DNA from 3 places in the Herbaspirillum seropedicae genome. Region 1 is predicted to be linked to each of the others. Evidence: predicted binding sites of a transcription regulator. Region 1 holds the regulator's gene; each other region holds the start of a gene.
The links. Region 1 encodes sigma-54, which starts transcription at its own class of promoters, with help from an activator protein. Its sites were predicted from a motif close to TGGCANGNAANCTGCTTT; they were not measured.

Region 1 (9,587 bases):
GCCGGCGACCAGCAGGCCGCGCAACGTCCGCGCGGCAAGCCCGACTATTATCTGGAAAACTTCAGCTACGTGAAAATGGGGCCGAACGGCCTGCCGCGCTACGATATGTCGGGCGTGAAGATGGTGCACTACCCGACCGACGATTCCTTCGAGATCACCAAGCCGGTGGTCCACAACCTGGACCAGGGCAAGCCGCCCATGGAGCTCTATTCCGATACCGCGCGCGTCACCGATGAGCAGACCCAGATCCACATGTACGGCAACGCCAACGCCATCCGCGCGCCCTACAAGGGGCGCGAACAGATGCAGGTGGTCTCGGACTACCTGTTGCTGTTGCCGGATGACGAGATCGTCAAGACCGACAAGCCGGTGGCCATGACCATGGGCACGACCCGCCTCAACGGGGTCGGCATGGTGGCCAACAATGCGACCCAGGTCGTGCAGCTGTTCGGCAATGTGCGCGGCTACTACGAACCGACGCCGAAGAAACGCTGACCATACTGATTCGCGCCCCCCGATATTCCGTCAGAACAATAACGCCAAGACCCGACCAGACAGGATTTTATGAAACGCTCATTGCTACTTCCGTTGCTGATGCTGGCTGCCCTCAGTGGCGTGGCGCGCGCCGAGAAGGCCGACACCACCAAGCCCACCAACATCGAAGCCGACCAGATGGTCTACGATGACGTGCGCCAGGTGAAGACCTTCACCGGCAACGTCGTCATGACCCGCGGCACCCTCATCATCAAGGCCGGCCGCGTGGTGCTCACCACCGACCAGTACGGTTATGAAAACGCCGTGCTCTACGCTGCCCCCGGCTCGCTGGCGACCTTCCGCCAGAAGCGTGACGGCGGCCCCGACCTGTGGATCGAAGGCCAGGCCGAACGCATCGAATACTCGGAACAGACCGAAGTCTCCAAGCTGTTCCAGCGCGCCCATATCCAGCGCATGGATGGCAAGCGCATCACCGACGAAGTCAATGGCGAGTTCATCTCCTACGACAGCCGCGCCGAATTCTATTCGGTCAACAATACTGCCAGCGGCCAGAGCAAGCCGGGCGCGGGCCGCATCACGGCCGTGATCCAGCCTCGCAATCCGCCGCCGGCGCAGCCGGGCCAGCCCGCCCAGCCTGCTACCCCGCAGCCCACCCAGCCCGGAAAGGATCAGTAAGATGGCAGCAAGCTCGCTGGTCGTGCGCGGCCTGAAGAAAAGCTATGGGGCGCGCCAGGTGGTGCGCGACGTTTCCATGGAGGTGCGCAGCGGCGAAGTGGTCGGCCTGCTCGGCCCCAACGGCGCTGGCAAGACGACCTCGTTCTACATGATCGTCGGTCTGGTGCCTTCCGATGGCGGCGAAATCGATCTGGACGGAGAGCCCATCTCGCGCCTGGCCATCCACAAGCGCGCCACGCTGGGCTTGTCCTACCTGCCGCAGGAAGCGTCGGTATTTCGCAAGCTGACCGTGGAAGACAATATCCGCGCCGTGCTGGAACTGCGCCAGGAAGACGGCAAGCCGCTCTCCCGCGACGAGATCGAAGGGCGCCTGAACAACCTGCTGCACGAATTGCAGATCGAGAAGCTGCGCGAGAGCCAGGCCCTGTCGCTGTCGGGCGGTGAACGCCGGCGCGTCGAGATCGCCCGCGCACTGGCCACCGATCCGCGCTTCGTGCTGCTGGACGAGCCCTTTGCCGGGATCGACCCGATTGCCGTGATCGAGATCCAGCGCATCGTGCGCTTCCTCAAGGAACGCGGCATCGGCGTGCTCATCACCGACCACAATGTGCGCGAGACCCTGGGCATCTGCGATCGCGCCTACATCATCAACCAGGGCACCGTGCTGGCCAGCGGCAACCCGGAAGAGATCATCGCCAACGAATCAGTGCGCCGCGTTTATCTGGGCGAGCACTTCCGCATGTAACCCAGGCACAGGCGCAAACGACCAGGACACCGGCATTGCAACCAGCGGGCCACGCCGCTTCCAGAAAGAAAGATGAAACAGTCGCTCCAGTTACGTACCTCGCAGCATCTCGCATTGACGCCGCAATTGCAGCAGTCGATCAGACTGCTGCAACTGTCGACGCTGGAATTGCACCAGGAGCTGGAGCAGATACTGACCGACAATCCCCTGCTGGAACGCCTCGACGACGCGCTCGACAATTCGGTGCGCCTGCTGGCCGATGGCGCCGTCTCGGCGGCCCCCTCGAGCGGCGTGAGCGAGACCACCGGCAGTGAGGCCAGCAGCGAAGCCGCTCCCGCAGCGGCCGATGGCGAATCCAGTTTCGAGTACCAGGACACCGCCCCCGAGGGCGTGAGCGGCGACTCCGACTGGAGCTTCGACGATGTGGCCCGCAGCGGCAAGTCGCCCGATGACGAAGACGCCCGCCCCCAGCTGGAAGCGCACGAAATCACCCTGCGCGAACATCTGCTGGAACAGATCCGCGTGACGGCGCGCACGCAGCGCGACCGCGCCCTGCTGGAACTGCTCACCGATGCGCTGGACGACAGCGGCTATCTGGAAGAGCCGCTGGAAGACATCCTCGCGCGCCTGCCCGAAGAGTTGGGCGTGGACCTGGAAGAACTCTCCATTTCGCTGAAGCTGCTGCAAAGCCTGGACCCGGCGGGCGTGGGTGCGCGCAGCGCTGGCGAATGCCTGGCCCTGCAGATCCGCCGCCTGCCCAAGGTGCCCTTCGTCACGCGCCGGCTGGCGCTGAAGATCGTGGAAGATTACCTGCCGCTGTTTGCGCAGCGCGACTTCAACAAGATCAAGAAGGCGCTCGATTGCGATGACGAAGACCTGCGTGAAGCGCAGGCCGTGATCCGCCAGTGCCGTCCGCACCCCGGCGCGGAATTCGCGCGCGATGCCTCCGACTATGTCGTGCCGGACGTGATTGTCAAACAGACAAAGAACGGCTGGCAGGTCATGCTCAACCATGAGGTCATGCCCAAGCTGCGCGTCAACGCCATGTACGCCAGCGCGCTCAAGCAGGCCAAGGGCGAAGGATCGCTATCCTCGCAGTTGCAGGAAGCCAAGTGGCTCATCAAGAACATGCGGCAACGTTTCGATACAATTTTGCGCGTCGCGCAGGCCATTGTGGAACGTCAAAGAAACTTCTTTTCACATGGGGCAGTCGCCATGCGCCCCCTTGTGCTACGTGAAATTGCTGATACACTGGGTCTACACGAGAGCACTATCTCTCGCGTGACAACTCAGAAATACATGCTCACACCGCATGGCATGTTTGAGTTGAAGTACTTCTTCGGTAGCCACGTCGCAACTGAAACCGGAGGCGAAGCTTCCTCCACCGCGATACGGGCGCTGATCAAACAGTTGATAGGAGCCGAAAACCCGCAGACCCCATTATCCGATAGCAAGATTGCGGATATGCTGGCAGAACAAGGCATGGTGGTCGCGCGACGCACAGTCGCCAAATACCGCGAAGTGTTGAAGATTCCGCCAGTCAATCTCCGCAAGTCCCTCTGAGTTTTTCCTCAGTTTTTCTGCAGTACCGTTGCTGTGTTCCGGCAAGCATCCCGCTGATGCCCATGCCATCCGACACGAAGACCGTGCCCGTGGTACAGCTGCAGCAAGGATGAATTGCACGAACCTCCAGTGACTTCACGATAGGAGTCTTGTATGAATCTGACCATCAGTGGACACCACCTCGAACTGACCCCCGCCATCCGGGAATACGTGCAAAGCAAGCTGGCCCGTATCAAGCGCCATTTCGACAACGTGATCGACGTCAGCGTGATCCTGAGCGTAGATAAACTCACAGAAAAGGAAAAGCGCCAAAAAGCGGAAATCAACGTCCACATCAAGGGGAAGGATCTACATGCGGAAAGCATTGCGCACGACCTCTATGCAGCCATCGATGCCCTGATCGACAAGCTCGATCGCCAGGTCATCAAGCACAAGGACAAGTTGCAGGAACATCACTCCATGGCCAAGCGCCTGCCTGAAGAAGCCCCGGACGACGCGGTCGCCGGCGCGGCATGATGCCTTGATCTTCAAGCTTTCATGAGCAAAGGGCGCGCAAGCGCCCTTTTTCATTCATGTCCCCGCACCGGCGATCATTGCCCGGTAGAAAATCCGCATAGGATATAAATAATTTACCTCGTCGGTGGGCTTCGCGGTGGGCTTCGACTTGAAGGCGCCGATGGCGACCTTATCTTTTCCACAGCCCTTCGGATCAGGAAAATGATTTTGATACAAAGCATTTCCCGAAGACAATATTTCACCAACCGCAAGACAAGTCGCCCGTCCGACTCCAACGCACGCGGCGGCTTTTCCCTATAATGTCGGCAATCCCATTTTTAAAGGCATAGCCATGAGCGACGTCCAATCCTGGATCAAAGAAACCGTGACCCAAAACCCTGTCGTGCTGTTCATGAAGGGCACCGCGCAATTCCCGCAATGCGGCTTTTCCGGCAAGGCCATCCAGCTGCTCAAGGCCAGCGGCGCCGAGAACATCGTCACCGTAAACGTCCTGGAAAGCCCGGACGTGCGCCAGGGCATCAAGGAATACTCGAACTGGCCCACCATTCCCCAGTTGTACATCAAGGGTGAATTCGTCGGCGGCTCCGACATCATGAGCGAGATGTACGCCTCGGGCGAACTGCAGACCCTGATCAAGGGCTGATCTTTTTCGCGCCTGAAGCTCCCGTGAGCGTTTCTTCCAGCCGGCCGCGCCAGCGCCTGATCGTCGCCATCACCGGCGCGACCGGCGCCATCTACGGCGTGCGTTTGCTGGAACACCTGCGCAAGCATGGCCAGATCGAAACGCATCTGATGGTCTCTGAAGCCGGCGTGCTCAATCTCCACCAGGAGCTGGACATGCGGCGCAAGGATGTGGAAGCGCTGGCCGACGTGGTGCACAACGTGCGTGATGTAGGCGCCTGCATCGCCAGCGGTTCCTTCGCTTCCACCGGCATGGTGGTGGCGCCCTGTTCGATGAAGACCCTGGCCGCCGTGGCGCATGGCCTGTCCGACAACCTCATCACCCGCGCAGCCGATGTGGTGCTCAAGGAACGCCGCCGCCTGGTCCTGATGGTGCGCGAAACTCCCTTCAACCTGGCGCACCTGCGCAACATGACCGCCGTCACCGAGATGGGCGGCGTGATCTTCCCTCCCCTGCCCGGCTTCTACCAGCGCCCTGCTTCCATGGAAGAGATGGTGGACCATACGCTGGGGCGCGTGCTGGACATGTTCGGGATCTCCATGCAGCTCACGCCGGAGTGGCAGGGCATGAAAGGTGGAGCGGATTGAAGCCGCATACACACGCTATAAAAAACGCGCCGCAGATTCTCCTGGCGGCGCGTTTTTCTTTTGGCCTATCGCGGCCCCTGGCATCGTGAATCAACCACGCCCGATGTAGGGCATCTTGGTCGCCATCACCGTCATGAACTGCACATTGGCCTCCAGCGGCAGGCTGTCCATGTAGAGGATGGCGCGGGCCACATGTTCGGCATCCATGGTCGGCTCGACCTTGGTGGAGCCGTCGGCCTGCAGCGTGCCCTTCTTCATCAGCGTGGTCATGTCGGTGGAGGCATTGCCGATGTCGATCTGCCCGCAGGCGATATCGTAGGCGCGGCCATCCAGCGACGTGGCCTTGGTCAGGCCGGTGATGGCGTGCTTGGTCGCGGTATAGGAGGCCGAGAACGGACGCGGTGCATGCGCCGAGATGGAACCGTTGTTGATGATGCGGCCCCCGCGGGGCGACTGGTCCTTCATGATGCGGAAGGCTTCCTGGGAGCAGAGGAAGACGCCGGTCAGGTTGATATCCACCGCTGCCTTCCACTGCTCCACGCTCAGCTCTTCCAGCGACACGGGCGGCGCGAAGATGCCGGCATTGTTGAACAGCATATCCAGACGACCGAAGCGCTCGCGGGTCTTGGCGAAGAGCTGCTTGACCGACGCCGGGTCGGTCACGTCGGCGGCCACGACCAGCGCATTGGGGCCGTCTTCGCCGGCCAGCCTGACGGTCTCCTCCAGGGCGTCCTGGCGGCGTCCGGCCAGGGCCACGCCATAGCCTTCGCGCAGCAGCGCCAAGGTGATCTGCCGGCCAATGCCGGAACCTGCGCCGGTGACCAGCGCGATGCGTTTGGGTGCTTGGGGTGCTGCCATCGGGTGTACTCCTCAATGTGGCTCATGGACGGGGTGCATCACGGGCCGATAAAAAAAACCGCCTGTGATGCACAGGCGGTTTTCACTATAGCAAACACGCAGCGGGGCCAGATGAGAGATTTTCAATCCGGCCAGCCGCCGTTCATCTATCGCCCTATACCGTGGACGACAAGGGCTTGGCCGTATCGATGCCCAATGTACGCGCTGCTTCTTGCAGCCGCGCACGATCATCACCCCACACTTCGCACAAGGCCGTGTAAGCAATCCAGCGCGCATCGATCTCGAAGAAGTCGCGCAGGTTCACCCGCGTATCGCTGCGGCCAAACCCATCCGTCCCCAGCGTCACATACGGTGCCGGCACAAAGGCGCGGATGCTCTCGGGCAAGGTGCGGATATAGTCGCTCACCGCAATGACCGGCACAGCACTGCCCTGCAACTGCTGCGTCACATACGGCAACGCAGCGCTGCCCGCCAGGCGCTGCGCACGCTGTGCCGCCACGCCATCGCGCGCCAGCTCGGTATAGCTGGTCACGCTCCAGACCTCGGCCTCGATCTGCCAGTGCTGTTGCAGCAGCGCTGCCGCGGCCACGGCTTCCTTGAGGATAGGGCCGGAACCCAGCAGACGCGCCTGCGCCTGCGGCTTGCGCGCCAGGCAGTAGAGACCGCGCAGGATGCCGTCCTGCACGCCTTCAGGCAGGCTGGGCTGGGCCTCGTTCTCATTGGTAACGGTGATGTAGTAGAACACGTCGTCACCGCGTTCCATCATGCGGCGCATGCCCTCATCCAGGATCACCGCGAGCTCATACGCATAGGCCGGATCGTAGGAAACACAGTTGGGAATCGAGGCTGCCGTCACCAGGCTGTTGCCATCCTGGTGCTGCAGGCCCTCGCCGCCCAAGGTCGTGCGCCCCGAGGTGGCGCCGATCAGGAAGCCGCGTGCACGCTGGTCCGCCGCGGCCCAGATCAGGTCGCCGATGCGCTGGAAACCGAACATCGAGTAATAGATGTAGAAGGGCAGCATCGGCGTGCCATGCACCGAGTAGGCAGTGGCCGCAGCGGTCCAGGAGGAAATCGCTCCGGCTTCGGTGATGCCCTCCTCGAGGATCTGGCCATCCTTGGCTTCGCGATAGTAGAGGATGGAGCCGATATCTTCCGGCTCATACAGCTGTCCCTGCGACGAATAGATGCCGACCTGGCGGAACAGGTTGGCCATGCCGAAGGTACGCGCCTCGTCAGCCACGATGGGCACCACGTACTGGCCGAAGTCCTTGTCCTTCAACAGGTTGCCGAGCTGGCGCACCAGCGCCATGGTGGATGACATCTCCTTGCCATCGGCTTCAAGCGCGAACTTGCTGTGCGCCGCCAGCGGCGGCACCGCGCGTCGCGCCTGGCCCGCCTGACGGCGCGGCAGGTAACCGCTCAGGGCGGCGCGGCGCGCATGCAGGTGCTTCATCTCGGGACTGTCATCGGCCGGCTTGTAGAAGGCCAGCGCGCGGCACTGTTCATCGCTCAGCGGCAGCTTGAAGCGGTCGCGGAATTGCAGCAGGCTCTCTTCATCCAGCTTCTTCTGCTGGTGCGTGGTCATCTTGCCTTCACCGGCCGCGCCCATGCCATAGCCCTTCTTGGTCTGCGCCAGGATCACGGTCGGCTGGCCGCGATGCCGGGCCGCAGCCTGATAGGCCGAATAGATCTTTTTCATGTCGTGGCCGCCCCGGCGCAGGCGATTGATTTCCTCATCGGTGAGGGTGGCGCCGATGGCGCGCGTACCCGGCGTCTGGCCGAAGAAATGCTGGCGGTTGAAGGCCCCATCGTTGGCGGCGAAGGTCTGCAATTGCCCGTCCACCGTGCGGTTGAGGGCATCGACCAGTTCGCCGTCCTTGTCGCGGGCGAACAGGCCGTCCCAGTCCGAGCCCCACAGCAGCTTGATGACATTCCAGCCAGCCCCGGCAAAGAGCGTTTCCAGCTCATCGACGATATGGCCATTGCCGCGCACCGGACCATCCAGACGCTGCAGGTTGCAGTTGACCACGAAGATGAGATTATCCAGCTTCTCGCGCGAGGCCAGCGAGAGCGCGGCCAGCGACTCGGGCTCATCCATTTCGCCATCGCCGAACACGCCCCACACCTTGCGGCCCTGGTCTTGCAACAGGCCGCGATGCTCCATGTAGCGCAGGAAGCGCGCCTGGTAGATGGCGTTGATGGGGCCGATGCCCATGGAGCCGGTGGGGAACTGCCAGAACTGCGGCATCAGCCACGGATGAGGATAGGACGACAAGCCCTGCCGTCCCACCCGCTTGGCCTCGATCTCGCGGCGATAGTAAGCCAGGTCATCCTCGCTCAATGCGCCTTCGAGGAAAGCCCGCGCATAGATGCCGGGCGCCGAATGCGGCTGGAAATAGACGACGTCGCCGGCGAACTGCTCATCGCGGGCGCGGAAGAAATGGTTGAAGCCGACCTCGAACAGGTCCGCGGCCGAGGCAAAGCTGGCGATATGCCCGCCCAGTTCGCCATAGGCGCGGTTGGCGCGCACCACCATGGCCAGCGCGTTCCAGCGCATGATGCTGGCGATGCGTTCCTCGATGGCCTGGGCGTCCGAGCCGCCGGGGAAAGGCGGCTCCTGTTCGGGCCGGATGGTGTTGACGTAGGGGGTATTGCGCGCATCACGCCAGTTCACGCCCCATTGCTGGGCCGCTGCCGACAGCCGCGACAGCAGGAAGCGCGCACGTTCCGGCCCCGCCTCGGCCAGCACGCTTTGCAGGGCTTGCAGCCACTCCTGGGTTTCCTGGGAATCGATGTCGATATCGCGCGCGATATCGCTGTCACTGGGGCGGGACATGTCCACTTCCTGTTCTCCTGTCTGTGCGCGCCGGGCCGGCGCATCGCGGTAGGCACAAAAACTGCAACCACTGCAATCGCTGCTATGCAAAGAGACAAAAAGCCGGTAAAACACAGGCCGCGCCATCCGTCTCCTAGCGCCCGACGCCTTTTCGGTCTGGTCTTGGTTGAGGGCTTGCTTGCATGATGGGACTATGGGACTACCGGACTACGATACGCCGGATGCTCCCGCATGAGTCACTTAAAACAGGAAGTTGCCTTACAATATTCAGCATCCAGTGCTGCAAAACTGAAACTGACAGAATTAAATTTCGATAATGGAACTCGATACCACCGATTTGCGCATCCTGAACATCCTTCAGGAGAACAGTTCGATCAGCAATCTGGAGCTGGCCAGCCGCATCAATCTCTCGCCCTCGCCGACCCTGGCCCGGGTCAAGCGGCTGGAATCGGAAGGCATCATCTCGCGCTACGTGGCGCTGGCCGATCCCCACCTGCTGGGCTTGAAGGTCAACGTCTTCGTCAAGGTGATCCTGGAGCGCCAGGGCGCCGAAGCGCTGGCCCAGTTCGAGACGGCGGTGAGCGCCTTCGATGAAGTGATGGAAGTCTATCTGATGACCGGCGATGAGGA
Region 2 (9,587 bases), 2.1 Mb from region 1:
CACGCTCTTCAAAGCGCCTGGCTTGACGATGGAAAACACCTTGATCGGCAGCTTCTGGTCGCGGCACAGCGCAAAGGCGGTCGCATCCATCACCTGCAGGTGCTTGGCGATGGCTTCGTCGAAGGAAATCGACTGGTAGCGGGTGGCCGACGGGTCCTTCTTGGGGTCGGCGGTGTAGACACCGTCGACCTTGGTGGCCTTCAACACGATCTGGGCGCCGATTTCCGAGCCACGCAGGGCCGCAGCGGTGTCGGTGGTGAAGAAGGGATTGCCGGTACCGGCGGCGAAGACCACGATCTTGCCCTCTTCCAGGTATTGCAGCGCCTTGGGGCGCACGTAGGGCTCGACCACCTGTTCGATGCCGATGGCCGACATCACGCGGGCCGTCAGGCCGGCCTGGCGCATGGCGTCAGCCAGGGCCAGCGAGTTCATCACGGTGGCCAGCATGCCCATGTAGTCGGCGGTCGCACGATCCATGCCCTGGGCGCCCGGCGCCACGCCGCGGAAGATGTTGCCGCCACCGATCACGATAGCCAGTTCCACGCCCAGTTTGCTGATTTCTGCTACATCCGCGACCATGCGTTCGATGGTCGCGCGATTGATACCGTAGGCGTCGTCGCCCATCAGTGCTTCGCCGGAGAGTTTGAGGAGTACGCGCTTATAAGCAGGTGTTGTCATTGCAGGGCTCCGTTTTCTTTCCGATTCTGAATTGCTTGTTGACGCATCCGCACGCACTCCCGTCATGACGAAACGGCGCGCTTTCGTCGCCGGGAGGATGCCTGGACACATGAGATGGGTACTGCTGCGCCCGATTGTTATTGCACTTGCTGCATTTGCTGCACCTTCACACCTGCCGCCTTGATCTGCCTGCCACAAGCCAGAGGCTGGAGCACGACCTTGACTGTAGATGCGAGCGCCCGGGAAAGTTCCGGGACCAGCTTAAAAAAACGGGCCTCTCGGCCCGTTTTTCTTGCGACGCTTACTGAGCTTGTTTTGCTGCAGCCACTTGCGCTGCCACTTCAGCAGCGAAGTCGTCTTGCTTCTTCTCGATGCCTTCGCCCACCACGTACATGGCGAACGACTTGACGGTGCTGTTGGCAGCCTTGAGCATCTGTTCGACGCTTTGCTTGTCGTTCTTCACGAAAGCCTGGTTGAACAGCGACACTTCCTTCAGGTACTTCTGCACCGAGCCGTCCACCATCTTGGCGACGATGTCGGCAGGCTTGCCGGATTCAGCAGCCTTCAGGGCGGCGACCGAGCGTTCCTTCTCGATCAGGTCGGCCGGCACTTGCTCGGCCGACAGGGCGACCGGCTTCATGGCGGCGATGTGCATGGCCACGTCCTTGCCCACTTGCTCGTCGGCGCCGTCGAATTCGACGATCACGCCGATACGGGTGCCGTGCAGGTAGGAAGCCAGCTTGGCCGAGGTTTCGAAGCGCTGGAAGCGGCGGAAGGACATGTTCTCGCCGATGCGGCCGATCAGTTCGGTGCGCAGCTCTTCCAGGGTCTTGCCGTCGGGCAGCTTGCAGGCGCCCAGGGCAGCCACGTCAGCGGGATTCTGCTCGACCACCAGCTTGGCGGCGGCTTCGACCAGACCGATGAACTCGTCGTTCTTGGTCACGAAGTCGGTTTCGCAGTTCACTTCGACCAGCGCGCCGACGTTGCCGGCGATGTAGGTCGAGATCACGCCTTCTGCGGTGATGCGGGAAGAGGCCTTGGAAGCCTTGCTGCCCAGCTTGACGCGCAGGATCTCTTCGGCCTTGGCCATGTCGCCATCGGCTTCGGTCAGCGCCTTCTTGCATTCCATCATCGGCGCGTCGGTCTTCGCGCGCAGATCGCCCACCATTGCTGCGGTAATTGCCGCCATACTTTTCTCCTGACTTGGGGGCATCCCGCCTGTGGCGGCATGCCTGAAACTCGAAAATTGAATCAAAAAAAAGGGGCCACTGCGTCACTACCCGCTGTCACCCCTTTTTCTACTACCGTACTACCGGAAGAGCAGAATCAAGCCTGCTCGACCTCGACGAATTCGTCGCCCTTGACTGCTTCAACCACGTCGTTGACGGCGTTGGCGCGACCTTCCAGGACTGCGTCAGCCATGCCGCGAGCGTACAGAGCGATCGCCTTGGCGGAGTCGTCGTTACCCGGGATCACGTAGGTGACGCCTTCGGGCGAGTGGTTGGTATCGACCACGCCGATGACCGGGATGCCCAGCTTGGCGGCTTCGGTGATGGCGCCCTTGTGGTAGCCGACGTCGATGACGAAGATGGCGTCAGGAATGCCGCCCATGTCCTTGATGCCGCCGATGGCCTTTTGCAGCTTTTCCTGCTCACGGCTGAACAGCAGGGCTTCCTTCTTGGACAGCTTCTCGACCGAACCGTCTTCGACAGCAGCTTCCATGTCCTTCAGGCGCTTGATCGAGGTCTTGATGGTCTTGAAGTTGGTCAGCATGCCGCCCAGCCAGCGCTGGTCAACGTAGGGAACGCCAGCGCGCTGTGCTTCAGCAGCCAGGATTTCGCGGGCTTGACGCTTGGTGCCGACGAACAGGATGGTGCCGCGGTTGGCCGACAGTTGACGCACGTACTTCTGCGCCTCCTGGTACATGCCCAGGGTCTTTTCCAGGTTGACGATGTGAATCTTGTTGCGATGACCGAAAATGAAGGGGGCCATCTTGGGGTTCCAGAAGCGGGTTTGGTGACCGAAGTGGACACCGGCTTCCAGCATTTCGCGCATGGTAACGGACATGAATTTCTCCAGGGTTAGGTCTGGAATCCGCTCGGTCATCCGGCTCATGCAGCCAGACACCCTTTTAGCGAACGGATTCGCGTTTCAAAAGATATTTTCTACAAACATTGCCAAAAAGACATGAAGAATCATTCGCATACATTCCGCATACCTGATTTCGGCGTCTGACCTGTGGTTTTCAGATCAGCCCGGCATTCTACTCGACCCCGTCACTTTGTTCAAGTAGCACATGAACCCGGATGGCGAAACCCTTCACAAGCCTGACCGCGCGGGCCGGAGACGGCAAAACAGAAACCAACCCCGTCGTCTATAATCTCGTCTTGACGATTTTCTAGCGAATTGCGATTCATCATGGGCAACATCACCATCAAGACCGCCGAAGACATCGAAGGCATGCGCGTAGCCGGCCGCCTGGCCGCCGAGGTGCTGGACTACATCACCCCCTTCGTGAAACCGGGCGTGACCACCGGCGAGATCGACCGCCTCTGCCACGAGTACATGACCAATGTGCAAGGCAGCATCCCGGCGCCGCTGAACTACTGCCCGCCCGGCTACACGCCCTACCCCAAGGCCATCTGCACCTCCCTGAACGATGTGATCTGCCACGGCATCCCGGGCGACAAGGTGATGAAGAACGGCGACGTGCTCAACATCGACGTCACCATCATCAAGGATGGCTACCACGGCGACACCAGCCGCATGTTCTTCCTGGGCGAACCTTCCATCCTGGCGCGCCGCCTCACCGAGATCACCTACGAATGCATGTGGCTGGGCATTTCCAAGATCAAGCCGGGCGCACACCTGGGCGATATCGGCCATGTCATCCAGCAGCACGCGGAAAAGGCCGGCTACAGCGTCGTGCGCGAATTCTGCGGCCATGGCATCGGCAAGGTCTTCCACGAAGAACCGCAGGTGCTGCATTACGGCCGCCCCGGCACGCTGGAAAAGCTGGAAGCCGGCATGATCTTCACGGTCGAACCCATGATCAACGCCGGCCGTCGCGAAATCCGCGAAATGGGCGACGGCTGGACCATCAAGACCAAGGATCGCAGCCTCTCGGCGCAGTGGGAACATACGGTGCTGGTCACCGAAACCGGCTTCGAAGTGCTGACCGTCTCACCAGGCATGCCGGCGCCGCCGGCCTTCATCCAGAACCAGGCCACCGCCGCAGCCTGAACCGGACTGGCGCAGCAAGACCGTGACGCCGGCGACCCTGCACACGGCTTCCGGCATGAAACCTGCTAAGGGCATGGGGCCGCATGGGGATGCGGCCCTGTTCATTTCCAGCGGCCCCGCCCGGCCCTGCCTTCATTGATCGATTCCAACGATGCCCACTCTCGCCATCACGCTCAAGAAACAACTCAAGGCTGCGCGCCAGCAGGCCATCGAGGTGTTCCAGTCCAACCACAAGACCGAGCAGTTGCTGGCGCAGTTGCGCCGCACCGTCGATGAGGCCCTCACCCAGGCCTGGGAGGCCCTGGGCATGTCCGGCAACGCCGCACTGGTGGCCGTGGGCGGCTATGGCCGCGGCGAACTGTTCCCGCATTCCGACGTGGACGTGCTGATCCTGCTGGACAAGGCGCCGGACGCCGGCAAGAAAGAGAAGCTGGAATCGCTGGTGCAGCTGTTCTGGGACATCGGCCTGGAGATCGGCCACAGCATCCGCACCATCGATGAATGCCTGGACGAGTCCGCCGCCGACATCACGGTACAGACCAGCCTGCTGGAAGCGCGCCTGGTGACCGGCAGCCGCGCCCTGTTCAAGCAGCTGCAGGAACGCTACCAGGCCGCCCTGGACCCGCTGGCCTTCTTCCAGGCCAAGACGCTGGAGATGCGCCAGCGTCATGTGAAATATGAAGACACGCCCTACAGCCTGGAACCCAACTGCAAGGAAAGCCCCGGCGGCCTGCGTGACCTGCAGGTGATCCTGTGGGTGGCCAAGGCGGCCGGCCTGGGCCACTCCTGGAGCGAACTGGCCGAACACGGCATGCTCACTTCCACCGAAGCGCGCCAGCTGCGCCAGAAGGAACGCGCCTTCAAGGACATCCGCATCCGCCTGCACATCCTCACCGATCGCCGCGAAGACCGCCTGGTGTTCGACATCCAGACGCAGATCGCCGAAACCTTCGGCTTCAAGACCACCGACACCCGGCGCGCCAGCGAATACCTGATGCAGCGCTACTACTGGGCCGCCAAGGCAGTCACCCAACTCAACACCATCCTGCTGCAGAACATCGAGGCGCACCTCTTCCCGCAGCAAGCCGTGCCGCGCCAGATCAACGAGCGCTTCAATGAGGTCAACGGTTTTGTCGATATCGCCCACGACCATGTCTTCGAAGAGACGCCCTCGGCCATGCTGGAAGTGTTTCTGGTGCTGTCCCAGCATGCCGAGCTCAAGGACATGTCGGCCCGCACCATGCGCGCGCTCTGGCATGCCCGCTTCAAGATCGACAACGCCTTCCGCAACAATCCCGAGAACCACCGGCTGTTCATGCAGATCCTGCAAAGCAAGCGCGGCATCACCCACGCGCTGCGCCGCATGAACGCCACCAGCGTGCTGGGACGCTACCTGCCCAACTTCCGCCAGATCGTCGGCCAAATGCAGCACGACCTGTTCCACGTCTACACGGTGGACCAGCACATCCTGATGGTGGTGCGCAATGTGCGCCGCTTCACCATGAGCGAACACGCCCACGAATACCCCTTCTGCAGCCAACTGATGGCCAACTTCGCCCAGCCCTGGGTGCTCTACGTGGCTGCACTCTTCCACGATATCGCCAAGGGCCGCGGCGGCGACCACTCCAAGCTGGGCATGGCTGACGCCCGCGCCTTCTGCGTCCAGCATGGCATTTCGCCGGAAAACACCGATCTCATCGTCTTCCTGGTGGAGCAGCACCTGGCCATGTCGCATGTGGCGCAGAAGCAGGACATGTCCGACCCCGACGTCATCACCGCCTTCGCCCAGTTGGTCAAGGACGAGCGCCATCTCACAGCGCTCTACCTGCTGACGGTGGCCGATATTCGCGGCACCAGCCCCAAGGTCTGGAACGCCTGGAAGGGCAAGCTGCTGGAAGATCTCTACCGCATGACCCTGCGCGTGCTGGGCGGCGAAGAACCTTCGGCCGACCGCGAACTCAAGAATACCCAGCAGGAAGCCATCAAGACCCTGCGCCTGTACGGCCTGCCGGCCGATGCCCACGAACAGCTGTGGAAGCAGCTCGACGTAGCCTATTTCCTGCGCCACGACGCCTCCGACATTGCCTGGCAGACGCGCTGCTTCTTCGACAAGGTCGATACCGCCGTGCCGCTGGTGCGCTGCCGCCTCGCGCCCATCGGCGAGGGGGTGCAGGTGGCGGTCTACACGCCGGACCGGCAAGACCTCTTCGCCCGCATCTGCAGCTACTTCGACGAAAAGAGCTTCAGCATCTTCGACGCCAAGATCCACACCACCCGCAACAATTACGCGCTGGACGCCTTCCTGATCAATGCCCCGGTCTTCGCCAAGAACTACCGCGACATCATCAACCTGATCGAGCACGAGCTGGGCGCGCTGCTGCAATCCGAAGAGCCCTTGCCGGCACCCTCCAAGGCCCGACTGTCGCGCCTGTCGCGCACCTTCCCGGTCAATCCGGCGGTGGACCTGCGCCCCGACGAGCGCGGCCAGTACTACCTGCTGTCGATCTCGGCCAATGACCGCGCCGGCCTGCTCTATTCGATCTCCAACGTGCTGGCCAAGTACAAGATCAACCTGCATACCGCCAAGGTGATGACCCTGGGCGAGCGGGTGGAAGACGTCTTCCTCATCGATGGTCCGGGCCTGTCGCAGCCGCGCAACCAGATCCTGCTGGAAACCGATCTGCTCAAGACCCTGCGCATCTGATCCACGCCGGCGGGGCCGCTGCTGCGGTGGCGCGGCGGCCCCGCTTGGCCGTACAATCTCACCCTCGCCGCTGGCCGGCTTCCGTTTTTCGCAAGGCAATCCCCATGACTGAACCCGTACGACTTTCCAAACGCATGTCCGAACTCGGCCTGTGCTCGCGCCGCGAAGCCGACGAGTGGATCGAGAAAGGCTGGGTGCGCGTGGATGGCGTCGTGGTGTCGGTCCTGGGCAGCAAGGTGCTGCCGCACCAGAAGGTTACGGTGGAGCGCCAGGCCAGCGCCGAACAGGCGCAGCGCGTGACCATCCTGCTCAACAAGCCCATGGGCTACGTCAGCGGCCAGGCCGAAGACGGTTACAAGCCCGCCGTGGTGCTGGTCAACGAACAGTCGCGCTGGGCCGAAGACCAGACCGAGATGCGCTTCCACCCACGCCAGTTGAAGAGCCTGGTGCCGGCCGGACGGCTGGACATCGATTCGGTCGGCCTCTTGGTGCTGACCCAGGATGGCCGCATCGCCAAGCAGTTGATCGGCGAGGATTCGGCGGTCGACAAGGAATACCTGGTGCGCGTGCAATACACCCGCCCCGGCAAGCTGCCCGAATCCGATCTCAAGCGGCTGAACCACGGCCTCATCATGGATGGCAAGCCGCTGCGCCCGGCCAAGGTGGTGTGGCAGAACGAGGATCAGTTGCGCTTCACCCTGCGCGAAGGCAAGAAGCGCCAGATCCGCCGCATGTGCGACATGGTCGGATTGAAGGTGATCGGCTTGAAGCGCGTGCGTATCGGCGGCGTCAAGCTCGGAGAACTGCCGACCGGACAGTGGCGCTATCTGCGGCCGGACGAAAAATTCTGATCGCGTTCGCCTGAATGAAGAAACGGCCCTGATTCACATCAGGGCCGTTGTCTTTTGCAGCGTGCGAAAAGGATCAGAGGAAGCGATCCAGGATCTTGCGGCTGTGCTTGTCCAGCGCCTTCTGGTCGCGGATCAGGAACTGGATGCCGTGACTGTCGGCAATGAGCAGCGCCGGCGCCGCCAGGCGGCGGATGTCTTCCTCGCCCTTGAGCGTGAAGGTTGTGGTGCCACGCGTGGTCTGCACGGTCCAGTCGCTGGGCGTGGCGAAGGTGGAGACGCTGACGATGCGCTGGATCTCCGGCATGAATTCGCGGCTGGCCAGCTCCTGCTCTACCAGCGCGCGCGTGGGCGCGTCGAGCTGATCCAGGGTATCGATCCAGGCCAGCTCATGGCCGTCGCTGCTGACCAGGGACATGCCCCGATCAGGCGAGGTGATGGGGAATGCACGCACCGGGATCACGTTGTCATGGGCCACACCCGCGGCATCGGTCAGCACCAGGCGGCCGAAACTGTTGCGTTGCAGGGTGAAGGACTGGGGGGCGTTCATTGGGGTGTTCATGGTCTTACTCGCCCTTCTCTTCTTCGCTCACCGAGACCTCGGCCTCGCCCTCAGGATTGCGCGCCTGGGCCTGGTAGAGCTTGTAGTAATGCCCTTCGCGGGCCATCAGTTCTTCATGGTTGCCGACCTCGACCACCTGGCCACGGTCCAGCACCACCAGACGGTCCGCCTTGCGCAGCGTGGACAGGCGGTGCGCAATGGCAATCGTGGTACGGCCTTGCACCAGGTTGTCCAGCGCCTTCTGGATTTCCTTTTCGGTAGTCGTATCGACCGAGGAAGTCGCCTCATCCAGGATCAGGATGCGCGGATCGATCAGCAGCGCGCGCGCAATCGAGATGCGCTGGCGCTCGCCACCCGACAAGGCCTGGCCGCGCTCACCCACCAGCGAGTCATAGCCCTGCGGCAGGCGCAGGATGAATTCATGCGCATGGGCCGCACGGGCGGCGGCGATGATTTCCTCGCGGGTGGCTTCCGGCTTGCCGTAGGCGATGTTCTCGGCAATCGTGCCGAAGAACAGGAAAGGTTCCTGCAAGACCAGGCCGATGTTGCGGCGGTATTCGGAGATCGGCAACGAGCGGATATCCACGCCATCGATGCGGATCGCGCCTTCGGAGACATCGTAGAAGCGGCAGATCAGGTTGACCATGGTGGACTTGCCCGAACCGCTGTGGCCGACCAGGCCGATCATCTCGCCCGGTGCAATCGACAGGCTCATGTTGCGGATCACCGCGCGATTGCCATAGCGGAAGCCGATGTTGCGCACCTCGATGGCGCCCTGCACCTTTTCCAGGTGCACCGGATTGGCCGGCTCCGGCACGCTGGAGACGTGGTCCAGGATATCGAAGATGCGCTTGGCCCCCGCCGCCGCCTTCTGGGTCACCGAGACGATGCGGCTCATCGAGTCCAGGCGGGTATAGAAGCGGCTGATATAGGCCAGGAAGGCCGTCAGCACGCCCACCGTGATCTGGTTGCTGGAGACCTGCCAGATGCCGAACACCCATACCACCAGCAGACCCACTTCGGTCAGGAAGGTCACCGTCGGCGTGAACAGCGACCAGATCTTGTTGACCCGGTCGTTGACCATCAGGTTATGGCGGTTGGCTTCGCGGAAACGCGCCACTTCGCGCTTTTCCTGGGCAAAGGCCTTGACCACGCGGATGCCGGGGATGGTATCGGCCAGCACGTTGGTCACTTCCGACCAGATGCGGTCGATCTTTTCGAAACCGTGGCGCAGGCGGTCGCGCACCACGTGGATCATCCAGGCGATGAAGGGCAGCGGCAGCAAGGTCACCAGCGCCAGCCAGGGATTGATGGAGATCAGGATGGCTGCGGTCATGATGATCATCAGCACATCGATGGCGAAATCCAGCAGGTGCAGCGACAGGAAGACGCAGATGCGGTCGGTTTCCGAGCCGATGCGCGCCATCAGGTCGCCGGTGCGCTTGCCGCCGAAATATTCCTGCGACAGCCGCAGCAGGTGGGAATAGGTGGTAGTGCGCAGGTCCGCGCCGATGCGTTCGGACACCAGCGCCAAGATGTAGGTACGCGCCCA
Region 3 (9,587 bases), 850 kb from region 1:
GGCGGTGCCCGAGGTAGGACGGGTCTTGCCGGTGATCACATCCATCATCGTGGTCTTGCCCGCGCCATTGGGGCCGATGATGCAGCGCAGCTCCCCCACCGAGATATCCAGGTTCAGGTTGTTGATGGCCTTGAAGCCATCGAAGGACACCGTGATGTTTTCCAGGTAGAGAATGGCGCCGTGGGTGGTATCGACGCCCTCGGGTTTGATGCGCTCGTAGGACGTGCCGTGATCGGCGCGTGGCGTATCGACGTTGCCGCCCAGGCCGCCGATGGCGACCGGATTTTTCCCGGGTTCGACTGCGCTCATGCTGCCTCCTTGGATGCGCTGCCTTCAGCGGCAACGGCATCGCGTTTCTTGAATTTCTGCACCAGCCCGAGGATGCCTTGCGGCAGGAACAGCGTGACCAGGATGAAGATCAGGCCCAGCGCATACAGCCACAGGTCCGGGAAGGCGGCCGTGAACCAGCTCTTCAGACCATTGACGGTGAAGGCGCCGATGATGGGACCGATCAGCGTGCCCCGGCCACCGACGGCGGCCCAGATCACCATCTCGATGGAATTGGCCGGCGACATCTCGGAGGGATTGATGATGCCCACCTGCGGCACGTACAGCGCACCTGCGATGCCGCAGATCACGGCCGACAGCGTCCAGACGAACAGCTTGAACCACAGCGGGTTGTAGCCGATGAACATGAGGCGCGATTCGGAATCGCGCACGCCCTGCAGCACGCGACCCAGCTTGGAGGTGACGATCATGCGGCACAGTACCAGCGCACCGAACAGGAGCCCCAGCGTCACCAGGTACAGCACCGCCTTGGTGGCAGGTGCAGTGATGGTGAAGCCGAGGATGCGCTTGAAGTCGGTGAAGCCGTTGTTGCCGCCAAAGCCGGTATCGTTGCGGAAGAACAGCAGCATGAAGGCGAAGGTCATGGCCTGCGTGATGATGGAGAAATACACGCCCTTGATGCGCGAACGGAACGCGAAGTAACCGAACACGAAGGCCAAGAGACCCGGCACCAGCACCACCAGCAGCATGGCGAACCAGAAGTGATCCGTCATCCACCAGTACCAGGGATAGGCCTTCCAGTTCAGGAACACCATGAAGTCCGGCAGGTCGCTCTGGTACACACCATCACGGCCGATGGCGCGCATCAGGTACATGCCATGGGCATAACCGCCCAGGGCAAAGAACACGCCATGTCCCAGCGAGAGGATGCCCGTGTAGCCCCACACCAGGTCCAGCGCCAGCGCCGCCATGGCGTAGCACATGAACTTGCCGACCAGGGCGACGGTATAGGACGAGACGTGCAATGCGCTACCGGCGGGGAACAGCAGGTTGCAGACCGGCAGCAGCGCCAGGACGATGGTGCAGATGACGATGCCGGTCCAGGCCGGACGATTGAACAGCGAGGGGCGCATGATCATGGTGCTCATTCCACGCTCCTTCCCTTGAGTGCGAAGAGGCCTTGCGGGCGCTTCTGGATGAATACGATGATGAAGACCAGGATGGCGATCTTGGCCAGCACGGCGCCGGCCATCGGCTCCAGGAACTTGTTGACCTCACCCAGGCCGAAGGCGGCGATGACGGTACCGGCCAACTGGCCCACACCGCCCAGCACCACCACCATGAAGGAATCCACGATGTAACCTTGTCCGAGGTCGGGGCCGACGTTGCCCAGCTGCGACAGCGCCACGCCGCCCAGACCGGCGATACCGCAACCCAGGCCGAAGGTCATCATGTCGATCTTGCCGGTGGACACGCCCACGCAATCGGCCATGCGGCGATTCTGCGTCACGGCCCGCACGAACAGGCCCAGGCGGGTCTTGTTCAAGATCAGCCAGACCGCGAACACCACGAACAGCGCGAAGAACACGATCACGATGCGGTTATAGGACAGCACCAGCGAACCCAGCACGGTGACACCGCCCGACATCCAGCTCGGGTTGGCCACTTCCACGTTCTGCGCACCGAAGATGGAGCGCACGCCTTGCATCAACATCAGGCTGATGCCCCAGGTGCAGAGCAGGGTTTCCAGCGGACGGCCATAGAGCCAGCGGATCACCAGGCGCTCCAGCGCGATGCCGACGGCGGCGGCCACGATGAAGGCCGCCGGCAGCGCCACCACGAGATACGCATCGATGGCGCCGGGGAAGAACTTGCGGAAGACCAGTTGGCACACATAGGTGGTGTAGGCGCCGATCATCAGCAATTCACCATGCGCCATGTTGATGATGCCCATGAGGCCAAAGGTGATGGCCAGGCCCAGCGCCGCCAGCAACAGCACGCTACCCAGCGAGACGCCATAGAACAGCTTGCCGGCAAAATCGACGATGGCCAAGTGGCGGTCCAGCGCGGCCAGGGTGCGCACGGCTTCCACGCGCACGCCCTCATCGGGTTCCACGTAGGAGCCATCGGGATGTTTGGCCAGCATGTTTTCCAGGGCCGGCTTCAAGGAGGCATTGGTGGTGTCGGCCAGCGTCTTGACGGCGGCGCGACGCGCAGCGGGATCAGGAGAATGCAGATTGGCGGTGGCCTGCACCTGTTGCAGCACATCCTTGATCTGCGCATCGCTTTCTTTGGCCAGCGCCTTGACGATCAAGGGGATCTGCGCCGGGTCGGCATTCTTGAGCAATTCATTGGCGGCCGCCAGGCGTTGCTCGCGTTGCGGCGAGAGCAGCTTCAGGCCCGAGAGCGCGCCATCGACCGCACCGCGCAGACGGTTGTTGACGGTAATGCCTTCGGCGTCATCGGGCGCGGGGCCGCTCTTGTCGGTGGCCGGGTTGAAGGCCTGGCCGGCCTCATCGACGATGAGCACGTCGCCGGCCGGGGTGACGTAGAGCGCGTCGCTGTTCAATGCGTTGAGAATCTTGAGCGCGTCATCATTGGCCAGCGCGGCAATCTGGTTGACGGCGTCGATGCGCGCGTCGGGGTCGTCTCCGCCAAGGGGCTTGAGCAAGGCCGGATCGATGGCCGCCGACGCCGCCAGGGCGTGGACGCAAAGCCAGGTCGCGAGCAGCCCGCGTAGGAACTGGATGGCTGGTTTCATGGTCGGTGTGCGCCGCGAAGCGCGGGCCGGGCACGATGCTGTGGCCGGGGCGAGTCGTCGGGCGGTTTTCTTGTGGAGGGGAATGCCTGGGCGGACGGAGCGCCTTCGATACGCCGCCTTGCGGCTACTCAGTCCGAACGGGTCTTTGTTGCACAACCCACGGACCGTTCGTCCTGAGTAGCCGCGCCAGCGGCGTATCGAAGGCGCTCCGAAGAACGCCATGAACTACAACAACAAGCGCAAGCTTAGTTCTTCTGCTTGCTTTCGTTGCCCGGGATGTACGGGCTCCAGGGTTGCGCGCGGATGGTGGTCTTGGTCTTGTAGACCACGTTGAACTGACCGTCCGCCTTGATTTCGCCGATCATCACAGGCTTGTGCAGGTGGTGGTTGGTCTTGTCCATTTCCAGCGTGTAGCCCGAGGGCGCCTTGTAGGTCTGGCCGCCCATGGCCGCGATCACCTTGTCGGTGTCGGTGGACTTGGCCTTTTCCACGGCTTGCGCCCACATGTGGATGCCGACGTAGGTGGCTTCCATCGGGTCGTTGGTCACGACGGTATCGGCGTTGGGCAGGTTCTTGGCCTTGGCGTATTCCTTCCACTTCTTGATGAAGGCGGTGTTGACCGGATTCTTCACCGATTCGAAGTAGTTCCAGGCGGCCAGGTGGCCCACCAGCGGCTTGGTGTCCACGCCGCGCAGTTCTTCTTCACCCACCGAGAACGCCACCACCGGCACGTCGGTCGCCTTCAGGCCAGCGTTGCCCAGTTCCTTGTAGAAGGGCACGTTGGAGTCGCCGTTGATGGTCGAGATCACCGCAGTCTTGCCACCGGCGGAGAACTTCTTGATGTTGGCCACGATGGTCTGGTAATCGGAGTGACCGAACGGGGTGTAGACCTCGTCGATGTCGGAATCCTTCACGCCCTTGCTGTGCAGGAAGGCGCGCAGGATCTTGTTGGTGGTGCGCGGATAGACGTAGTCGGTGCCCAGCAGCACGAAGCGCTTGGCGCCGCCGCCTTCCTTGGACATCAGGTATTCCACGGCCGGAATGGCTTGCTGGTTGGGCGCCGCACCGGTGTAGAAGACGTTCTTCTCCAGTTCTTCACCTTCGTACTGCACCGGGTAGAACAGCAGGCTGTTCAATTCCTTGAAGACCGGCAGCACCGACTTGCGCGACACCGAAGTCCAGCAGCCGAACACCACCGAGACCTTGTCCTGCGAGATCAGCTGACGCGCCTTTTCAGCGAACAGCGGCCAGTTCGAGGCCGGGTCGACCACCACCGGTTCCAGCTTCTTGCCCATCACGCCGCCGGCGGCGTTGATCTCATCGATGGTCATCAGGGCGACATCCTTCAGGGACGTTTCAGAGATGGCCATGGTGCCCGACAGCGAATGCAGGATACCGACCTTGATGGTGTCGGCAGCGAAAGCCGAAGGCAGCCAGGAGGATGCGGCCAGTGCGAATGCGCCCAGAGCGGTGGCTTTCAGTACGGTACGACGTGACATGTGGTGCTCCCTCGAGAAGAGTTTTGGAAGAATTTTTTCACTGCCCAGTCGCTTTAGCAGATTGCGTGCCAATCCCCGGAAATGGGCGTGCGGCTGCATCAAAGCGGGGCGAAGAGGGAGGCCTGGCAGGGGAGGTCGTGCCAGGATGAAAACGATTGCGCACCAAAGGCGGGCGCAATCGTCAACAATTTAATGGCGGGATGGCAATATTCACCAAGCTGGCGCTTGCGACCGCCCGATCTTGGGGCGGCCGAAAAGCCATGTCACAAGCGGGTTTGCGGGCTGTTGCCAGTTCAGGCCGCGCGCGTTCTCAATTGTTGGCAATCAGCAAATCACAGCGGAGGCCGCGCTTGCGCCAACCTGGATCGTTCAGCGCAGCAGCACATGCTGCATGAACTGCCGCAGCGGGAATTCGATCATGTTCTGCAGGCGGATGGGCAATTCCAGCGGCCGCATGATCATCTTGATGGTGGTCTCGGGCTTGAGATTGACCCGCACCGTGCGGCTCATGCGCGAGGCCAGTTCCTTCAGGCGGGCCGGATCGGCCGCCAGTTCCGGCTTGTAGACCATGGCCACGTGGCGGATGGCGCAATCGGCGTCTTCGTTCTTCAGTTCCAGGGTGCGGCGGCTGAGGGTGCCGAAGACGCGCGAGCGGCCGATGTTTTCCTCGCGGCGGTAGCGGCGGAAGTAATGGTAGAAGTGCTTGTAGTGGTTGACCTCGTCATTGGCGATCAGCCCGGCCAGCTGCTTGAGGACCGGCTCGTCGGTGGCGCGCGCCAGCGCCCGGTAATAGGTCGAGGTGCCGGTCTCGACCACGCAGCGCGCGGCCAGCTCCTGGGCGCGGGTGGGCTCGAGCAGCTCGACCTTGCAATACTGCGAATATTCATCCAGGAAGCCCTGATAGGCGCGCTGCCAGTCGAATTCCGGCCAGACGTGCTCGACATAGGCGCGCAGGGCCGCGCCGTGCTGCAGCTCTTCCTGTTCCCATTGCTCGCGCAGCCAGGTCTCGACCTCGGCGTCGCCTTTGTAGTATTCGACCAGGTTGTGGGTGTAGAGGTCGGAACCGCTCTCGACAAAGGAGGCGCAGGCCACCAGGTAGAACAGGTCTTCATCCTGTCGCACCCGCGCCAGGTCGATGCGGGAGAAGTCGATGTCTTCAATGGTCCAGTGTTGTTTTTCTTGGCGGCTCGAGCTCATCTTGCTATACCTTTCTCTGTCAGGAACGGGTTGGCATAGCGGTATGATGCAGCGCACCGGCATTGGTTCAGGGCTGTCAGCGCGGCGTCAGGAAGGCTGCTCTAGAGGCCCTGGGTAGCGTCGCTGCCGAGCACGACGCGGTTGCGGCCCTGGTACTTGGCGTGATACAGCGCCTGGTCGGCGATGCGCACCATCTGTTCGGGCGCGGTATGCTCATCGGGCAGCAGCACGGCCACGCCGATGCTGGCGCTGATGTAGCCGAAGGGCGAATCGGCATGTGGCAGCTTCAGTTCGAAGATGGCCTGGCAGATGTTCTCGGCCTGTTGCAGCGCCTGGGTGGTATCGCATTCGGCGATGATGACGCTGAACTCTTCGCCGCCGTAGCGCGCTACCAGGTCGGTAGCGCGACGCGAACTCTTCTGCAGCACCCGCGCCACGATGCGCAGGCATTCGTCGCCGGCCAGGTGGCCATAGCGATCGTTGTATTTCTTGAAGTAATCCACGTCCAGCATCAGCAAGGCCAATGACTGGCCGGAGCGCACCGCGCGCCGCATTTCATTGGCCAGCGCCTCGTCGAAGCGACGCCGGTTGGCCACGCCCGTGAGCCCGTCGGTGGCCGAGAGCGCCTCGAGCTTGCGGTTGGCGCGCTCCAGTTCGCGGGTGCGCAGCCGCACCTGTTCTTCCAGCACTTCCCTGTTCTGCTGCAGCTTGCCGGCCATCTCGTTGAACTTGCGCGAAAGCACTGCGATCTCGTCATTGCCGTGCTGTTCCACCCGTACCGTGGTGTCGCCGCTGCCCGCCTCCTTCATCGCCGCCACCAGCCGTTGCAGCGGTACGCTGATGCTGCGCGAGATCAGCGCCGAGAGCAGCAGCGAGACCGCAAAGCAGACCAGGCCGATGGCGATGATCTTGTCCCGCACCGAGCGCGTATCGGCATTGAGGCGATCGCTGGGCGTGATGCTGGCCACCCACCAGGAGGTATGCGGCAGGCGTGCGATGGCGGCGTAATAGGGGGTCTTGTCAGCGCCCACATAGGCGATGAAGTCGCTGTCGCGGCCTTGCGCCAGGCTCTCGGTGATGCCGCCCAGCAGCGCCGGATCGGCCTGGCTGGCGGAAGATTCCCGGCTCTGTACCACCACTGCGCCATCGCTGGCGTCGACAATCGAAATGCTGGCGCCATAGCCCAGGTCCGCGCCACGGAAGATGTCGAAGAAGTAACTCGGATGCACGCCCACGAAGAGCACCCCGGCAGGCCGGTTGTTGGCGGTGAAGCGCACCTCGCGCAGCATGGCCAGGCTCTTCTGGCCATGGCCGGCGTGGTAGAGCGTCCACCAGCCGCGCCCGGTCAGCTCGGGGGCCTCTTCCGCCACCCGGCCGATGCTGCTGGCCAGCGGCGCGAAGATTTGCGGATCGATGACCTGGCGGTCACGGTCCAGCAAATACTTCTGGTTCACGTAAGTCAAGGCGCCGTAGGTATCGAGCAGCACGCGCGCCGCACTGTTGCGGGCTGCTGCGCTGGCGTCGGCGTCGCCGCTGTAGTAGTCGGCCAGCAGACGCTGCATCTTCTCCGACAGCGCCAGCGCTTCGCTGGTGTCCTCGATCTTTTCCATGCGCAAGAGCAGGTTCTGCGAGATCTGCTGGACCACTTGCACCGAGTAGGCGCGCACCTTGTCCTGGGTCGCGCGGCTGGTTTCGCCATAGGCCAGCAGGCCCGAGATCAGCAGCGGCAACAGCGAGACCAGGATGAAGGCGCTGATGAGCCGATAGCCGATCGCAATGCGGCGCAGGAAATGGCGGGAGAGGAAGTCCAGTCGCTTGCGCATGCCTTGGCCTCGCTCTTATTTGCCGCCCACGCGGGCTTGCGCGCTGATGGACTCCTGCAGCGCGCGGGCCGCCTGCACAGGCGTGGTCTTGCCCGACAGCACCGCCGGCAGCAGCGCATGCAGCACGTCGATGGTATTGACCGGCAGGTAGGAGTAATACAGTCCCGGCGCGCCCGTGGCCGCCGCGTCGCGCGCCATCCCGGCCGCCAGCGCGAACAGGGCGGCATCGCCCTTGGCCGAAGGGGCGGGCGTCTTGAAGGGCAGGATATTCTGGCGCTTGCCTTGCCAGACCGGCAGACCCGCGCCGAACAGATAGTCCAGGAAGCGCGCCGCCGCCTGGCGGTGCCGCGCGCTGATGCGCTGGGCGATGGCAAAGCCGGTTTCGCTGCCGATGACGGCCTGGCGCGGCTGATCCTTGTCATTCCACGGCGGCACGAACACCCCCACCGGCTGGCCGCGCCCCTGCATGAGCACGCCGGCCGCCCAGCTGCCCTGGAAGGTCATGGCGGCGCGGCCCTCGGCGAACTGGCGCAGGGTGGCGTCGTAGCCGGCGCGCAGGCAATCGGCTTGCACCAGGTGTCGCGTCATCAGGGTGCGCAGACGGCTGAAGACTGCCCAGCCCTGGGCATTGTCCAGCGCCAGCGTGCCGTTGGCGATGTGCTGGCGCCAGTCCGGCGTGCTGCTGGCCACCAGATTGGCAAAGCCGTAACTGAAAGGTCCGTTGCCCAGCATGTTGGGAAAGCCGCCCGACAGCGCCAGCGGGGTGATGCCGGCCCGACGCAAGGCTGCGCCGGCCGCCAGGAATTGCTCGAAGTCGCCCGGCAGCGCCTGGATGCCAGCGCGTTCGAACAGGTCGGGGTGGTAATAGATCAGCGTCGTGGCCACGCCCGAAGGCAGCCCGAAGCGGCAGCCGCCCGGCGCCGTCCACTCGCGTTGCAGGATATCCAGCAGGCCGTGCCAGCTGCGCGTCTGGCCCAGGTCGGCCAGCAGGCCCTGGTCCGCCAGGCTGGCGGTGTAGGGGCTGGCGTTGACCGAGACGATGTCGGGCAGGCTGTCGGTGGTGGCGCGCGGCTTGAGGTTTTCCTCCACCGAATTGCCGATCATGAATTGCAGGTTGATGCGCACCCCAGGGTGCTCATGCATGAAGCCATCGCAGACACGCTGCATTTCCTCGGCCCAGTCCGGCGCCCAGACCAGGGCGTTGAGCACCAGCGTGTCCTGCGCCGGCGCCAGCTCGACTGTTGAGCTTTCCTCTTTGCCCGCGCGCTCGCAGCCCAGCAGCAGCGAGGCTGTGGCGGCGGCGCTGGCGCGCAGCCATGTGCGCCGCGAGCACGCCGAATAGGCAGAATAGGCCGAATCCGCAGCGCAGGCCGCGGGCGCACCTACTTCATCTGTTGGTCCTGCAACGCTGCTGGATGGCGTGGATCGTCCATGCATCGATTCCCCCTGCGGCTATGAGTTTTGTCTGTGTTTCCTGGCGTCATCGTGATACGGTGCGCCTCCTCGCCGCTCGCTGCACTGTTGCCTGGCTGTGAGCTCTGTGGAAACGAGTGTGCCAGTTTTTGTACGGTCGTGCACGAATCCGGGGAGAGATGGCCTGCCATTTCCTTGTCCAGGCTCAGGTTTGTTGCTCGTGTTGACGCTGGGGCCTTGACCTGGATGCCTGAAGCAAATTGCGCACCGATCTATAATGGCGGCCTCACGCCATCAGGCTGCCCCGGCAGCTGCCTCATCATTTCCACATGCAGAACAACGACACATCGCTCTCGACGGGCAAATTTCCCGCATGGCTGGCCGTATTGGCTGGCCTTACCGCCATGGGCGCGCTGGCCATCGACATGTACCTGCCCAGCTTCACCGCCATCGCCCAGGACCTGGGCGTGGGGACCAACCAGGTCCAGCTGACGCTGGCGACCTTCTTGATCGGCGTGGCCGTGGGGCAGATGTTCTACGGCCCGCTGTCGGACCGCTTCGGGCGCAAGCCGCCGCTGTTCTTCGGCATTGCGCTGTATTTCGTTT

Region 2: a site for sigma-54 is predicted at 3,973-3,990, ahead of ACP92_RS10830 ([protein-PII] uridylyltransferase). Genes of this name have one in related genera too.
Region 3: a site for sigma-54 is predicted at 4,602-4,619, ahead of urtA (urea ABC transporter substrate-binding protein). Genes of this name have one in related genera too.

Annotation. Positions count from the first base shown of each region.
Region 1 covers NZ_CP011930.1:4,551,821-4,561,407, forward strand. Annotated here, with positions in the region: gene lptC (LPS export ABC transporter periplasmic protein LptC) at 1-495, shown strand, start outside; gene lptA (lipopolysaccharide transport periplasmic protein LptA) at 565-1,170, shown strand; gene lptB (LPS export ABC transporter ATP-binding protein) at 1,172-1,915, shown strand; gene ACP92_RS19805 (RNA polymerase factor sigma-54) at 1,988-3,478, shown strand; gene hpf (ribosome hibernation-promoting factor, HPF/YfiA family) at 3,632-3,994, shown strand; gene grxD (Grx4 family monothiol glutaredoxin) at 4,326-4,637, shown strand; gene ACP92_RS19820 (UbiX family flavin prenyltransferase) at 4,661-5,263, shown strand; gene ACP92_RS19825 (SDR family oxidoreductase) at 5,354-6,121, opposite strand; gene mdeB (alpha-ketoglutarate dehydrogenase) at 6,276-8,957, opposite strand; gene ACP92_RS19835 (Lrp/AsnC family transcriptional regulator) at 9,274-9,587, shown strand, end outside.
Region 2 covers NZ_CP011930.1:2,446,609-2,456,195, reverse strand. Annotated here, with positions in the region: gene pyrH (UMP kinase) at 1-678, opposite strand, end outside; gene tsf (translation elongation factor Ts) at 980-1,867, opposite strand; gene rpsB (30S ribosomal protein S2) at 2,005-2,745, opposite strand; gene map (type I methionyl aminopeptidase) at 3,097-3,921, shown strand; gene ACP92_RS10830 ([protein-PII] uridylyltransferase) at 4,073-6,625, shown strand; gene ACP92_RS10825 (pseudouridine synthase) at 6,730-7,476, shown strand; gene ACP92_RS10820 (cyanophycin metabolism-associated DUF1854 family protein) at 7,550-8,035, opposite strand; gene ACP92_RS10815 (cyanophycin metabolism-associated ABC transporter) at 8,040-9,587, opposite strand, start outside.
Region 3 covers NZ_CP011930.1:5,398,794-5,408,380, reverse strand. Annotated here, with positions in the region: gene urtD (urea ABC transporter ATP-binding protein UrtD) at 1-309, opposite strand, end outside; gene urtC (urea ABC transporter permease subunit UrtC) at 306-1,436, opposite strand; gene urtB (urea ABC transporter permease subunit UrtB) at 1,433-3,049, opposite strand; gene urtA (urea ABC transporter substrate-binding protein) at 3,295-4,548, opposite strand; gene ACP92_RS23525 (ferritin-like domain-containing protein) at 4,918-5,745, opposite strand; gene ACP92_RS23520 (sensor domain-containing diguanylate cyclase) at 5,847-7,568, opposite strand; gene ACP92_RS23515 (ABC transporter substrate-binding protein) at 7,584-9,005, opposite strand; gene ACP92_RS23510 (Bcr/CflA family multidrug efflux MFS transporter) at 9,311-9,587, shown strand, end outside.